Regions from separate parts of the Clostridium sp. AF15-41 genome, predicted to be linked through region 3. Evidence: predicted binding sites of a transcription regulator. Region 3 holds the regulator's gene; each other region holds the start of a gene.
The links. The regulator LexA, encoded in region 3, represses DNA repair genes until DNA is damaged. The targets are predictions, from matches to a motif close to CNAACANNTGTTNG.

Region 1: DWW43_RS01750 (putative DNA modification/repair radical SAM protein) is a predicted target of LexA. The motif match lies at 3,138-3,151, and genes of this name have one in related genera.
Region 2: recA (recombinase RecA) is a predicted target of LexA. The motif match lies at 1,672-1,685, and genes of this name have one in related genera.

Annotation. Positions count from the first base shown of each region.
Region 1 covers NZ_QTMQ01000002.1:66,462-71,472, reverse strand. The annotation lists gene galE (UDP-glucose 4-epimerase GalE) at 1-541, opposite strand, end outside; gene DWW43_RS01755 (TIGR03915 family putative DNA repair protein) at 712-1,554, opposite strand; gene DWW43_RS01750 (putative DNA modification/repair radical SAM protein) at 1,662-3,125, opposite strand; gene DWW43_RS01745 (hypothetical protein) at 3,870-4,421, opposite strand; gene DWW43_RS01740 (xanthine phosphoribosyltransferase) at 4,496-5,011, opposite strand, start outside.
Region 2 covers NZ_QTMQ01000011.1:107,095-112,105, forward strand. The annotation lists gene DWW43_RS09115 (regulatory protein RecX) at 1-594, opposite strand, end outside; gene recA (recombinase RecA) at 624-1,658, opposite strand; gene DWW43_RS09125 (nucleotidyltransferase family protein) at 2,032-3,270, shown strand; gene eno (phosphopyruvate hydratase) at 3,285-4,574, opposite strand; gene mscL (large conductance mechanosensitive channel protein MscL) at 4,872-5,011, opposite strand, start outside.
Region 3 covers NZ_QTMQ01000021.1:2,274-7,284, reverse strand. The annotation lists gene DWW43_RS11575 (HD-GYP domain-containing protein) at 1-326, shown strand, start outside; gene DWW43_RS11570 (hypothetical protein) at 343-1,104, shown strand; gene DWW43_RS11565 (hypothetical protein) at 1,336-1,716, shown strand; gene DWW43_RS11560 (HEPN domain-containing protein) at 1,718-2,248, shown strand; gene DWW43_RS11555 (hypothetical protein) at 2,251-2,535, shown strand; gene lexA (transcriptional repressor LexA) at 2,656-3,279, opposite strand; gene DWW43_RS11545 (LysM peptidoglycan-binding domain-containing protein) at 3,561-3,887, shown strand; gene DWW43_RS11540 (ATP-binding protein) at 4,064-4,819, opposite strand.

The DNA of each region.
Region 1 (5,011 bases), on a different contig from region 3:
TTGGATTGAAGTAACGAAGCAGGATTACATTCCATTCCGGATCTGCTGTGTGGATATCTGTCAGGATCTGCTCAAGCATATGCTTGGTCCAGCCGTAAGGATTTGTGCAGACACCCTTTGGACATTCCTCTGTGATCGGAATAAATGCAGGATTGCCATATACGGTTGCAGATGATGAAAAGATAATGTTCTTGCATCCATTCTCGCGCATTGCCTTGCAAAGTGTTAATGTACCCGCGATGTTATTCTCATAATATTCGAGTGGCTTACGAACAGACTCACCAACTGCTTTTAAACCTGCAAAATGAATTACTGTATCCGGCTTTTCTTTTGCAAAGATTTCGTTCATTGCATCCAGATCACGGATATCCTTCTCATAAAATGTTACGTCTTTTCCTGTTATCTCTTTTATTCTTCCAATTACTTTCGGACTCGCATTATACAGATTGTCAACAACTACTACATCATATCCTGCTTCTAATAATTCAACGCAAGTATGACTTCCAATATAACCAGCACCACCTGTTACTAAAATCTTCATATCATAATCCTCCTGTAAAATAAATTCTTAACCTTCGGTTATCGCAACATTTATCGGTACCGGATTCTCTGTTACGATAACCACTATCATCATTATACACGAGAATAAAAACTAATCAATAGTTTTTGCTAAATTTTTACTAAAAGTTAGTAAATTTTATTCTTTTTTGTTTACTGCATGAATTCTACCGCATGCTTCCGCTTCCATATCGGCATCAGATTCCGCTGGCAGGTTGGATTCTTCCGCTGTTCAATCCCGATCGTATGAAAGAAGGTCTTCCAGAGTTCGGTATATTCATCCTTCAATAATTCCGTCTGTCGGAGCGTCTTTATTTCCTCATCGGACAACTCCCGCAAATACATCTTCTGAGCCTTTTCCTTCATATATCGGTTCTGTTCTGAAATCTCTCTTTCTCTATCTGCCTGCTTTTCCTGCTGCCCTGAGTAATGTTTTCCCGGATGGATCACCGCATACTTCCGGTTATCATCAAGGATCATAAAATATTCGTCCGGCATCCGGTCTGCAAAATGCTCTGCCACCTGATAGATCACATCATGCTTCGGTTCCAGATGACAGACATACACCTTATTATCAATCGAATTGAATCTGGCAAATTCCCGAAAATGATGAATCTCATTTCCAACTGCCCGCCGAATCTCCAGCATCCGGCTGACCGGAGGCTCTGCAAGCATCCCGATCACCCTTGGTCCTGCCTGAAATCCGATCCGCAAAAACCGGTAGATATCGTCCAGTACATCATCTTCCATCAGACAGGCATAATACACATCGATATATGCCTGCATCCCGATCTTATTTCGAACGGAACGCAGAACCTTTTCCGTCTTTTCTGCATCGGCATCCACATGGACATACTCGTCAAATAAAGTTGCCTGCACGATCGGCTCTGTCCGTAACCGCACCTTATCATGTCCGACCCGGAGTGCATAGACCCATGCATCATAGATGCAGGTCATCATATCTTCTAATTGATGTTTACAGGTAAATATCCTCATATTTACATTCTCCCATCTATATCCTCATCTATCTATAAAATCTATCCTGACAATATTTCTTCATACAATCGTCTATTCTTAAATAGAATTTTACATTTATCCACAAATCAATTCGGAACTCCAAATACTCCCTGAGCATCAAAAAAGGATAACTGCTTATATTCTTCTTCCTTATGCTCTACCTGCCAGTTTTCTTTTGCATGCTCGCCTATCAGTTGTCTGGTAATATACTGCTCTTCGATCGGTATCTTATACATCATCCGTCCTCCACAGGTAATAAAATAATGCGCCCGTTTCAACACCACGCCCATCTTCTTCAGATGGTCAAATTCCAGATGTCCGTACCGTCTCGCCTTTACAATCCTGCCTGCTGATTTCGGTCCTATCCCCGGCACCCGGAGCAGCGTATCATAAGAAGCTGTCTGCACTTCGATCGGGAACTGTTCCAGATGCCGGATAGCCCAGTCGCATTTCGGATCCATCCGGACATTAAAATTCGGTCGCTCCTCCGACAACAATTCATCTGCCTGAAATCCGTAAAACCGCAGCAGCCAGTCTGCCTGATACAGTCGGTGTTCTCTCAGAAGCGGAACCGGAGTCGCAAGAGACGGAAGTGCCGAGTCCTCATTTACCGGAATATAGGCGGAATAAAAGACACGTTTCAGATCATAGTTCTGGTATAACTTCTGTGTCGTCTGAACCAGCGTATAGTCGCTCTCATCGGATGCCCCAATGATCATCTGTGTACTCTGACCTGCCGGTGCAAATGTCCGCGGCTTCCATGTATCCCGAGTTGCCGGAGCAAAGGAAGCAGCTTTCTTCCAAAGAGAGCCGCCTCCATTACTCTGTGCTCCGGTCAGCCGTAACTGTTCTTTCCCGAATATACTTCCCGGCAGGTAACGATTCCCCAGACTGCGTTCCATTCTTGCATCTTTCCCTATCAGGGTTCTTGTCTCTGCGATCGTATCACGCACCTTCCCCATCGGAGTCATGATCGTCTGGAAGCTCTTATTCGGAGCAAGTTTCTTCAGGCTCTCCGCAGTCGGCAGCTCCAGATTCACACTGATGCGGTCGGCCAGAAATCCGGCAGCCGCAAGCAGTTCATCCGGTGCACCCGGAATCGTCTTTACATGAATATATCCGTTGAACCTGTATTTTGTACGAAGAAGCTGTAAAGTTATACAGATCTGCTCCATCGTGTATGCCGGATCACGGATCACACCGGAGCTTAAGAACAGCCCTTCTATATAATTCCTTTTATAAAATTCGATCGTCAGTTCACAGATCTCCTCCGGCGTAAAAGTGGCACGCTTGACATCATTCGATACTCGGTTCACGCAATACTTGCAGTCATAAATACAATGATTCGTCATCAGAATCTTGAGCAGAGAGATACAGCGTCCGTCTGATGCAAAGCTGTGACAGATTCCGCAGGATCGTGCATTTCCGAGCATTCCTTCCTTTCCTTTTCGATCCACACCGCTGGATGTACATGCCACATCATACTTCGCCGCATCCGCCAGTATATGTAATTTTTCCTGTATAGTTTTATTTGCTTGTATTTCGAACATATGTTTATTATAAGAACTTACGTTCGATTTTTCAAGTGGAAATTTTTGTTTTTTACATACGAAAAAGGCTTCCTGAAAGGATCCATGCAGCTAAATCAAACCTGTTCACTCAAATATTTATATCAAAATGAACAAGAGTATCATCTATTATTCCGCAAGACGCTTCCGCTCTACCTTCGACGTAATGGTACATAAGGCTACAAAATACGCAGCCTAAGTACCAACGCTCAGGCAGGCTTGCTTCACAATAATAATACTCTCGTCCATTTTTCTCAAAAACAATACTTTGCAAACAGGTTTGATATATCTGCAATATTAACAGGAAGCCTTTTTCTGTCTTTGTAATAAACTATATACATATTTCCACATTTAAAAATCAAACTGGTAATTGTTTCATATTGTGAAAATGTTACAGAATTGTTACAATTCCATTGTACTCGATCGATACATTTATAAATTACAACAGGAGGATTTTATTATGTGTATGAATTGTAACTGTTCAGATCTTTGGAATATGATCTGCAAATATCTAGGTTTAGGCTGTTAAATTATAAAAAAGGCTTCCCACTAATGTATGGGCTTATATCTTTATGGAACAGACCTTTTTTCACGTCGGTCCTTAGTGAACTGCGATAAGCAGTGAACTTAGTACCGTTATGTGAAAAATAGAACGCAAGTGTTCTGTGAAATAAAGGATATAGCCCATGCATCAGGGGGAAGCCTTTTTATTATTAAATATTTAAATTATTTCTTCTTATTCTTCAAGTCTGTCACCAGAATCATTGCTGCGCCGACTACCATAACGATCGCACCGATCAGCAGGAAGACGGTTCCATAGCCAAGGCTATAGACTATATCGCCATTGGCATTATTCTTGATCTGAACCATTGTATTGACCAGATCGATCATGATCACAGCCAGAGTCAGGATCGCTGTAAGTAACGTCCATTTTCTTGCATTTTTAAATACCATTATAATACTTGTGATCAATGCAAAAAATATAACAAGGATTCCGTCTCCACTCAGGAAATTGACGGATTCTGTTGTTCCATCCACAGTCGCCTGAACGAACGGCTGGAAGTTTGCCCATATCAGAAGCATCGCCATAAGTCCGATCAGAACTCTTCCGATCGCGACAGGTTTCGGTGTCTCCATCTTCTCATTTGCTACATTTGAAAACCGTTTGGAGATTCCTCCATAGGTCTTACTGTAATCCATAATGGATAAATCTTTCTCTCTGTGCTCTCCACTGCCGGAGGTTGTCTGCACAGAATCTTTCTCATTCTGTTCTGCCATAAAAAACTCCTTTAATTACTCCTCTGGGACAAGGCTACGATCGTGACACGATTTACAACCTTTGTCATTGCTTCCTACTGCTCCCGGAAAATGATATTTCCTGTCGCTGCATCCATCTCGTCTACAATTGCAAGGGATTCCAGATGATATCCCAGATTCCGGATGATCTGTCCGCCGGTCTGGAAGCCTTTTTCGATTACGATACCGATTCCCGCAACATTTGCACCGGCTGATGTCACGATAGAGATCAATCCCTGAAGCGCACAGCCATTTGCGAGAAAGTCATCAATGATCAGAACATTGTCATCCGGATTCAAGAACTTCTTTGACACGATAACCTGATTCTTACATTTGTGGGTAAAGGATTCTACCTCTGCCACATATACTTCACCTTCTATATTGATGCTTTTTGATTTCTTCGCAAAGATAACAGGCACATCAAACTGTCGCGCTGCCACACATGCAATCCCGATTCCGGATGCCTCAATCGTGAGGATCTTATTGATCGGCGTTCCTTCAAAACGCTTCTTAAATTCTTCACCGATCTGGTCAAATAACCGGATGTCCATCTGGTGATTCAAAAAGCTGTC
Region 2 (5,011 bases), on a different contig from region 3:
TAAAATATCATCTACGCAGGTCGCAACCAACCTATATGGATATCCTTTTCGAAGCAGATATGCAATAACCTTATCCCTTCTGTCCTTCAATTCTGAAGCCGGACATTTCTTTTGTATCAATCTCATTACTATCTCGCGTTCGTCAGGAAGCGGATTTTCTTCAAAGGCTTCCTCAATCCATTCATCCGATATCTTCTTTGCTGATAACGCATATGTGATTTCCCTTCTGCTTTTACGATTAATATGACTTCTGACATATACAGATGCATATCTGGCATCATCTACATATTTATATTTTTTTAATTTCTCAACCGTAGTTTCAATTACTTCGTTATCATAACAAAGCTCTTGTAGCTTCTGCCTGATATCATATTCACATTTTTCTGAATATTTAATCGCCGCAATGGCTTTATCCATTGCTCTCTTAAAGAAATAATCTTTTCGGAACTGTGTAAGCTTCTCCGCATCTGTATTCTCTCCTACAATCAGCTTTAACCGCTTGATATCCGAAGCATACAATGGTCCAAACGCCTCATAATCAAGATACAGACAGAATCTTTTATCATCAATCCGTTTTAAATCCGTTACCAGCATATATAAACAGCCTTTCTATTTCTCTGTTCCTATTTCTCTGTTCCTTTTTCTTCAGCATCCTCAGATTCAACCAGACCAAGCTTCTCCCGGATCTTCTCATCTATCTCATCACAGATTGCCTGATTCTCTGCCAGAAATGCCTTCGCATTCTCACGTCCCTGTCCGATCTTATCGCCCATGTAAGCATACCATGCACCGGATTTATCAACGATATCATTTGCAACGGCAAGATCCAATATATCACCTTCTCTGGAAATGCCCTTTCCAAACATGATATCAAATTCTGCCTCTTTAAACGGAGGAGCAACCTTATTCTTTACTACTTTAACTCTGGTACGGTTACCTACGATCTCTCCACCCATCTTCAGAGTATCGATTCTTCTGACATCCATTCGCACGGATGCATAGAACTTCAACGCACGTCCACCGGTCGTTACCTCAGGATTACCAAATACAACACCAACCTTTTCACGTAACTGGTTGATAAAGATAACAACACAGTTCGTCTTACTGACAACAGCCGTCAGCTTACGAAGTGCCTGTGACATCAGTCTGGCATGAAGACCCATATGTGAATCACCCATCTCTCCATCGATCTCTGCCTTTGGAACAAGAGCCGCTACAGAGTCAACGATAATTACATCTACCGCACCGGAGCGAACCATCGTCTCTGTGATCTCAAGTGCCTGTTCACCACAATCCGGCTGTGATATATATAAATCGTCAATATTAACACCTATATTCTTCGCATATACCGGATCAAGTGCATGTTCAGCATCAATAAATCCGGCAATACCGCCTCTTTTCTGGATCTCGGCAACGATATGCAAAGCAACTGTTGTCTTACCACTGGACTCAGGTCCGAATACTTCTATAATTCTTCCTCTCGGAACTCCACCAAGGCCAAGTGCAATATCAAGGCTTAATGATCCTGTTGGTATTACTTCTATATTCATATTGGCTGAAGAATCTCCTAACTTCATAACAGATCCTTTACCATACTGCTTCTCAATCTGTGCTAATGCAGCATCCAATGCCTTCTTCTTATCATCATCTTTTATCATCTTTCTACCTCCATAAACAAATGTTCGATTCCTGTTATTATACTACTAGCCTTTCTCTTAAATGTCAATCCTGAAAATCGAATTCACTCCTGTTTTTTTCTGCAAGACTTCTTCTTATCTGTCCTGTTTAACAGCTCCCGAAATCTTCTGTTTCATCATACATGAACCCATGTGATAAAAATCGTACATCTTCACGAAAAAAAGGCCAGACTACGCCGACCATGCACATTCCAATTATACCATACTTTACAGAAAATAAAATATAAAATATAATGAAGAAAAAAAGCACTTGCTTGCAAGGGATGTTTTTTTTCGAGTGCATTGAATATGCGAAGCATATAAAATAATGAAGAAAAAAACACGGAGGTATAATATGTCAACAGCCGGAATCATAGCAGAATACAATCCTTTTCACAACGGCCATCTGTATCAGGCGGAACAGATTCGTTCCACGCTTGGATGCGAGCATATTATCTCTGTTATGAGCGGTGATTATATCCAGCGTGGTCTTCCTGCCGTTTGCAGCAAATATCTGCGTGCGGATATGGCTGTTTCAAACGGCATTGATGCTGTATTTGAACTTCCAATGGTCTTTGCGACAGCCAGTGCCGGAGATTTCGCATTTGCCGGAGTCTCCCTGCTTGAAAAACTTCATGTTGTTGATTATCTTGTCTTTGGTGCGGAATGTGATAATGTTGATCTTTTAAATACAATTGCAAATTTTCTTATAGACGAGCCTACCGAATTCTCAGATTTGATCCGGCTGTATCTTTCAGACGGTAACAGTTATCCGGCTGCACGTGCAAAAGCATTTGCCGGCCTTTTACCGGATGCTGTTCCTGTTATTGCTGAACCAAACAATATTCTTGCGATCGAATATCTTGCCGCCTTAAAGAAATTGAATTCATCGATAAAACCATACATCATCAAACGTGAACATGCTGCATATAACAGCACCGATATTAATGGTACGATCTGCTCCGCTTCCGCCATTCGATCTCTTATTCAGGAAACAAATAAAGCTGATATTTCTTCAAATATTACTGATACCATAAAGCAGATCCTGCCGGATGCATCTGCCTCTTTATTTTTGCCTGAATATGGCAGATCACTCCCTGTATTTGAAAATGATCTCTCTGCTTTGTTACAGTACCGGCTGTTGCAGCAAACAACCATGCCGGATACAGCCGATATGACACCTGAGCTTTATAATAAGCTCAAAAAGGCAGATACATGCAGCTGCTATCACGACATCCTTGAATCTGTAAAATCAAAAGAGATCACTCAGACACGTATCAACCGTGCGATTCTGCATTTGCTGCTTGATGTGAAGAAAACAGATATGGAACAGTTCAAGGATAAAGGCTGGAGCTTTTACGGACATATCCTTGCCCTTCGCAGAAACGGTTCATCCGTCTTAAAAGAGATAAAGCAAAATGCCGCCTTTCCTGTTTTTACAAAAACAGCAGACGGCATCAGGCAATTAGATACTGTAGGATATAAAATGCTTTCTTATGATATAACAGCTACAAGAATTTATAATCATACAGTTTATAATAAATTCGGAAATAAGCTTCCGGATGATTTTACTGTACAGATCCCTGTAAGATAAATAATAACGTAAATCTAATCTATCCCATATACAGCTGATTTACCGAGTTCCTCCTCAATCCGGATCAGCTGATTGTATTTTGCGGTTCTTTCACTTCTCGCCGGAGCACCGGTTTTTATCTGCCCACAGTTCATGGCTACTGCAAGATCTGCAATAAACGTATCCTCTGTTTCTCCTGAACGATGTGATATCACAGATGAATACCCTGCTTTATGAGCTGTCTCAACTGCATCCATTGCTTCTGTCAGCGTTCCGATCTGGTTTACCTTCACAAGAATTGAATTTGCAATTCCATCTTCAATTCCGTTTAACAAACGTTTTTTATTTGTAACAAACAGATCATCTCCTACAAGCTGTATCTGTTTTCCAAGTCTGTATGTCAGAACCTTCCATCCGTTCATATCATTTTCATCCAGTCCGTCCTCAATTGAATAAATCGGATATCTGGTAACAAGATCCTCATAAAATTGTACCATTTCCTCTGAATTTCTTCGGATCTCTTTTCCGGTCATTCTCGACTCTCCCGGGAAGATATACCGGTCAGATGCTACATCATATAATTCAGATGCAGCTGCATCCATTGCTATCTGCACATCCACACCGGGATTATATCCGGCTTTTGCAATTGCTTCCACAAGAAGATTTAATACATCATATGTTGTGGCCAGATTCGGTGCAAAACCTCCCTCATCCCCGACACCTGTACTTAAATTTCTGATATTTAATTCTATCTTTAATGTATGATAGATCTCACAGGCAATCTCCATTGCTTCCCGAAAGGATTCTGCCCCAACCGGAGCGATCATAAATTCCTGAAAATCTACTGTATTATCGGCATGTCTTCCTCCATTTAATATATTCATCATCGGAACAGGAAGTCTTTTTGCATTAACACCTCCCAAATACCTGTAAAGCGGCATTCCAAGTGCCATCGAAGCCGCCTTTGCGCAGGCCAGAGACACACTGAGCATTGCATTTGCACCATAACGTGTCTTATTGTCCGTTCCATCTGCTTCTATCATGATCCTGTCGATCTCGTTCTGTCTTGAAACATCCATACCGATCAACTTATCTGCAATTCTGTTATTTACATTATTACATGCCCCATATACGCCTTGTCCCATATATCGTTTCTCTCCATCACGGAGTTCATGTGCTTCATACTGTCCGGTTGATGCACCGGATGGAACCATTGCCCGGCCTTTACATCCACATGCCAGTGTAACATCTGTTTCAACTGTCGGATTTCCTCTTGAATCAAGTATTTCTCTTGCTTTAATTTCAATTATTTCCAATCTGTTCATATGATTCTCCATTCTGCCTTTCTATCCGTACAATTATTGGCAATTTTTATTCTTTTATAGTATTCACACTTTTTATCAAAGTATTCATCTTATAACGAATCGGATTTTATATGACTTAGACAGATCGCAGAAACTCCATATGATCTTAACGAAATGTTTTTATCTGACAAACAACTTTCCTGCAATAAAAAAATACCTGTCGGAGAAATCATCTGTTACTATGATCCTCCGGCGGGTATTTTCAATTCATTCTTATTCTGATGCATGAATACGAATAATGCAGAATATCAATCATTTTTATTCTTCTGCTTTTACTGTCGGTTCTACATCAGATGTACAATACATACACTTTGTAGCCTTAACATCAATGTCACCATAACAATATGGACATTTTCTTGTTAAAGGTGCCGCAGCTTCCTCTTTCTTACCGAGAGATA
Region 3 (5,011 bases):
TTCTGGAGCATTGTCCGGGTGAGATCATGCAGATTGCAAGAACGATTGCAAAGGAGCATCATGAACGCTGGGACGGAACAGGATATCTAGGTATGAAGGGTGAGGAGATTGCCTATATCAGCCGTTTAATGGCGGTATGTGACGTTTTTGATGCACTTACCTCTGAACGGTACTACAAGCGCGGATGGTCCGTAGAAGAGACGTATAATGAGATCGTAAGCCTGTCCGGAAAACATTTTGATCCGCAGGTTGTAGAGCTGTTCAAGCAGAACTTTGATGCATTCAAGGAGATCGCAGAGAGACAGCCGGATAAACAGGTATATTAAGAGAGAGAGGGATTTTATGAGAGGATTTAAAAGAACTGTTAGTTTATTAATTGTTATATGTGTGATGATCACATGTTGTTCTGTGAACACGAATACTGCTGAAGCTGCTGCAATTACAGTTAAAAAAGGCAGCGAAATTTCGGAAATAAAAATTAATGAAACAACTCAAAAGGTTACTGCAAAGGAAATAAGCCATAAAGCCGGCTGGTATAAAAAGTCAGGTGTGCAGTATTATTTTAATAAGAATAAAACGACGACATCTTATAAATGGGAGAATAAGACTCTTTATCAGTGGAAAAACGGTAGTTTTAAAAAATATAATGGTGTCTGTAAGTTAAGTGATGGTAAATATTATTACTTTAAAAAAGGTAAGAAAACAGCATATTCTGTAAAAAGTAATAAATGGAAAAAAGATAAGAAATCAGGACAGCAGTATTTCTTTTATAAAAATTCAAAATCTGCGTCTTATTTATATGATTCAAATAAAAAGACTGTTAAGAAGTGGAATAAATCTAAAAAGCAATATGCCCTGTGTACCGGATATGTAACATTAAGCGACGGTAAACGCTATAAGTTTACCAATGGTAAAAAAGATGTAACGAAAGTTACTCCTGCAAAAAAATACAATGATATTCCAGGTCCTGTAGATAATATATTAAATAGTGGAAGAGCTTATAATTCAATACGTGATGGAAGCGGTAAAATAAAATGTTATACTGATAATTATGGAAATATTTATGATGCAAATGGTAATTATACTGGAGAAAAATATCAATAATTATTAAAAAGGAAAATGTTTATGATTTATGATAAAATAGAAAATATTTATTCGGATGTATTGAAAGAATATTAAAGATTAAATAGTTTTATCGAAAGCTAAAATTCATTTTTGAAAGCCATTATTAGAATTTATATAAATGTCTAGACCTTTTATAAATATCTGAATCTCTGTTATAAATAATATGAATAGTTTAAATATTATATCTGATGTGAATTTGAGGTGAATAAAATGCAGAATGATCATATAGATCTGGCAGAATTAATAAATGCGAACAATCCTAATCTATGGGATTTTGAAATTTTAGATGGTGTCAGTTTTATGAATTGTAACCGGATTCACCCTTTAAAGCAAAAAGAAATCCAGAAATTAGTAAATAGCTGTGCCGAGGATAACGGACTTGATGCATTAATTATATTTGGTAGTTCGGTTGAATTTCGTTGTAACTCAAAAAGTGATATAGACATGGTAGTTATACGAAATGATGGTTATAAAAAAGTACCGAATATTTTTTTTGAAATAAATAGTGACGTCGATATTTTGTTTGATATTGGTGAACGTTTAAAAAAGATTTTGTGGGAGCACGGTGTATTAGTTTACAGGAGGGGATAGTATGTGTGATATTCGATATTTCAGAATGGCACGACATCATTTTATATCAGCAAAAGAAGCATTAAAATGTTTTAGTTGGGATGAACTATTTATTAATGATACTGCTTACAAACTTCAACAGTGTGTGGAATTTACATTAAAAGCCTTTTTGGAATGTAAAGGTGTAACAGTGCCGGAAACTCATCAGCTAAATAAACTGATTCGTATGTCGAAGGATAACGGATCGGCATGTATAATAACAGAGTGGTTGGAGAAAAATGCAATTCAAATAACAGAATGGGAGAGTCAGACCAGATATAATTTTGATTACTATCTTGAATTACAGCAAATTCAGGAAGCAATATCTGAAATTGACAAATTTCTGAGCGTAAACGGCTTAACAGATATTAGGGATCCGGAAATAACGAAGGATATCGAAGAAAAATTGTTAAGCATAATTCCTAAAAATTACGCTCCTACAGACAATTTTGAATTAAATGTGTATTATCATATATTTAAGAAAAGATTGAGTCAGAAAAAGGTTGCTGAATAAAAATGCATTCAAAAAAATCAAAACGGCTATGTGAAGCAGCAAATGGTTCGGACTGGATGCCATGCCTGATGCAGGAACTGCCAACAGATGCGGAACCATTTAACCTGCTTATGATCGTTACGGGTAAAACGGATGATATATGCGGTAAATATTCCTATCAGCTAGATGATTATATGAATAAACGCGGTATCGAATATATCTTTTATGATATCACAGGCGGTCATCAGACGGTAGTATGGCAGAATGCCTTATATAATTATGCAAAGAAGCTGTTTGTAAATCAATAAAATGCACCTCTGAAATGATCAGGCATTTATTATGCCGATCATATTGAGGTGCATTTTTGATGTGCAAAATATATTTCTGTACTAACCGTTTTTATCCGGAAAGCACTTATCTAAATCAGATCAGATAAAATTACGGAACAGACCGATCACACGTCCAAGGATCTCACAATGTTCAACAATGATCGGGTCCATATAATCATTTTCCGGCTGTAAACGAATATAACCGTTTTCTTTGTAAAATGTCTTAACTGTTGCTAAATCCTCGATCAATGCAACGACGATCTCGCCGTTTCTGGCAGAAGAGCACTGCTCAACAATCACAAGATCCTTTTCATAAATACCTACATTGATCATACTGTCACCCTTTACACGAAGCATAAAGGTCTGGTTATTCGTATTATGAATATATTCCGGTGGAACAGGGAAATAGTCTTCGATGTTCTGTTCAGCAAGGATAGGCTGACCACAGGAAACCGTTCCAACGATAGGAATGTTTACCAGTTCCCGTTTGGTAAGTGAAAAATCATCGTCTATGATCTCAATTGAGCGGGACTTTGTCAGATCCCTTCTAATATAGCCCTTTGCCTCTAATGATGATAACTGAGCATGTACAGAAGAAGTAGACTTCAGATCAACAGCTTGACAGATCTCTCTGATTGATGGCGGATACCCCTTTGCAAGAATCTCATGACGTATATATTCAAGGATCTGCGTCTGCTTATCCGTGAGCTTTTCTTTTCCCATATGTAAATCCTCCTAAATGTAATAAAAAACTTATATGAATAATAGTAGCACATAATTGTTCGTTTTGCAAACAAATGTTCTCTTTCTTGTGTGCGTTTTTTTACCCATCCATACTGGTATTATAAAGGAGTCATCGGGATATGACGAATATATTTTCGAACAATCCATACAAATGTTCGAAAATATATTGACAAATGAACAACTGTTCGATATAATTTATTCAAACATTTGTTCAGAAGATTATATTACATATAGATTTGAATTCTAAGGAGGAAGAGAACATGAATAACGTAGTAAGATTTATCAGTACAAAGAAGATTTTCATTATAGCAGGTATTATCCTGGTTACAGTATTGTATATCCTTATATCACATAGGGATTCACCGGCAACCAGCGCATCGAACGCAAGTAAGAAATATTATAAATGTATCACCATAGAAGACGGAGATACCCTTTGGGATATCGCAAATGAATATAAGACAGAAGAGTATGCTTCCACACAGGCTTATATCGATGAAGTGCTTGCGATGAATAATCTGAATACAGATGTCATCGTAGATGGAACTAATTTACTGATTCCATATTATAAAGTAAATGATTACGAATAAATAATAAAAAGTACCTGTTATAAAATGTTATATGGTTTATCTGTTTAAAACAGATTTGCCTTATAAGAGGATAAAAACAGATACTTTTTTATTCAAAATATAACTATATATATTTATAATACACAGAATTCGTGGTATAAAGAATCATAATTATCGAATTACATAATAGAATGTGCTTATTTGGCATCTTTATTGTAAAGTCTTGGATTGTCGATCTTTACAGGCCAGCCATCCGGAGTTCCCCGTTCGATAGCGGAAAAAATCCGCTGCTTGCAGCCGGGAGTTTCCTTTTCCAACTTCGCCAGAGTTTGTTTTGCATATTCACGTTTCGTATATCCATCAGCAGGACAAGGGCTCTTGATAACAGGAAGCTGCATATCATTCTTAAAAGAGATAATTTCACCTTCGTTTATATACATAAGAGGGCGAATAACCATCAATTCACTTTTATCCAGATATGTTTTAGGTGAGAATGTATGGATTCTGCCTTCATATAATAATGACATAAGGAAGGTTTCAATAAAATCATCCTTATGATGCGCATAAGCAATCTTGTTACATCCAAGATCATTTAATTTCTGATTTAATGCGCCTTTTCGCATTTTAGCGCATAAAGAACATGGATTTTTCTCTTTACGGATATTAAATACAATATCATATATTTCTGTATCTACAATATAATAAGGAACATCTAGTTCTTTACATAATTGGTCTATCTTTGTTGTATCAAAATTATCAAAGCCGAGATTAACTGTAATTGCGATCAGATCAAATTTTTTTGGATAGAACCGTCGTAATTCAGCCAGAGCATAGAGTAAGGTCAGGCTGTCTTTACCACCGGAAATGCCAACTGCAATTTTATCACCATTATCGATCATTTCATATGAATCGATGGCACGTCTTGTATAACTTAATAACTTTTGTAATTTCATATAATTACCTCAAAATGATAAGATTTATTTCATAACCGTGTATATTATACTTATAAAAGGAATTGGTTTCAAGAAAATATTGATGAAAGAATTGCACTCAGAGGCAGAGTGTGATATAACTAATTTAGCAGATATAACTTTTCGCAAAACTCAGGTTTTACGAAAAAACATAATTAAATATACACCACATTT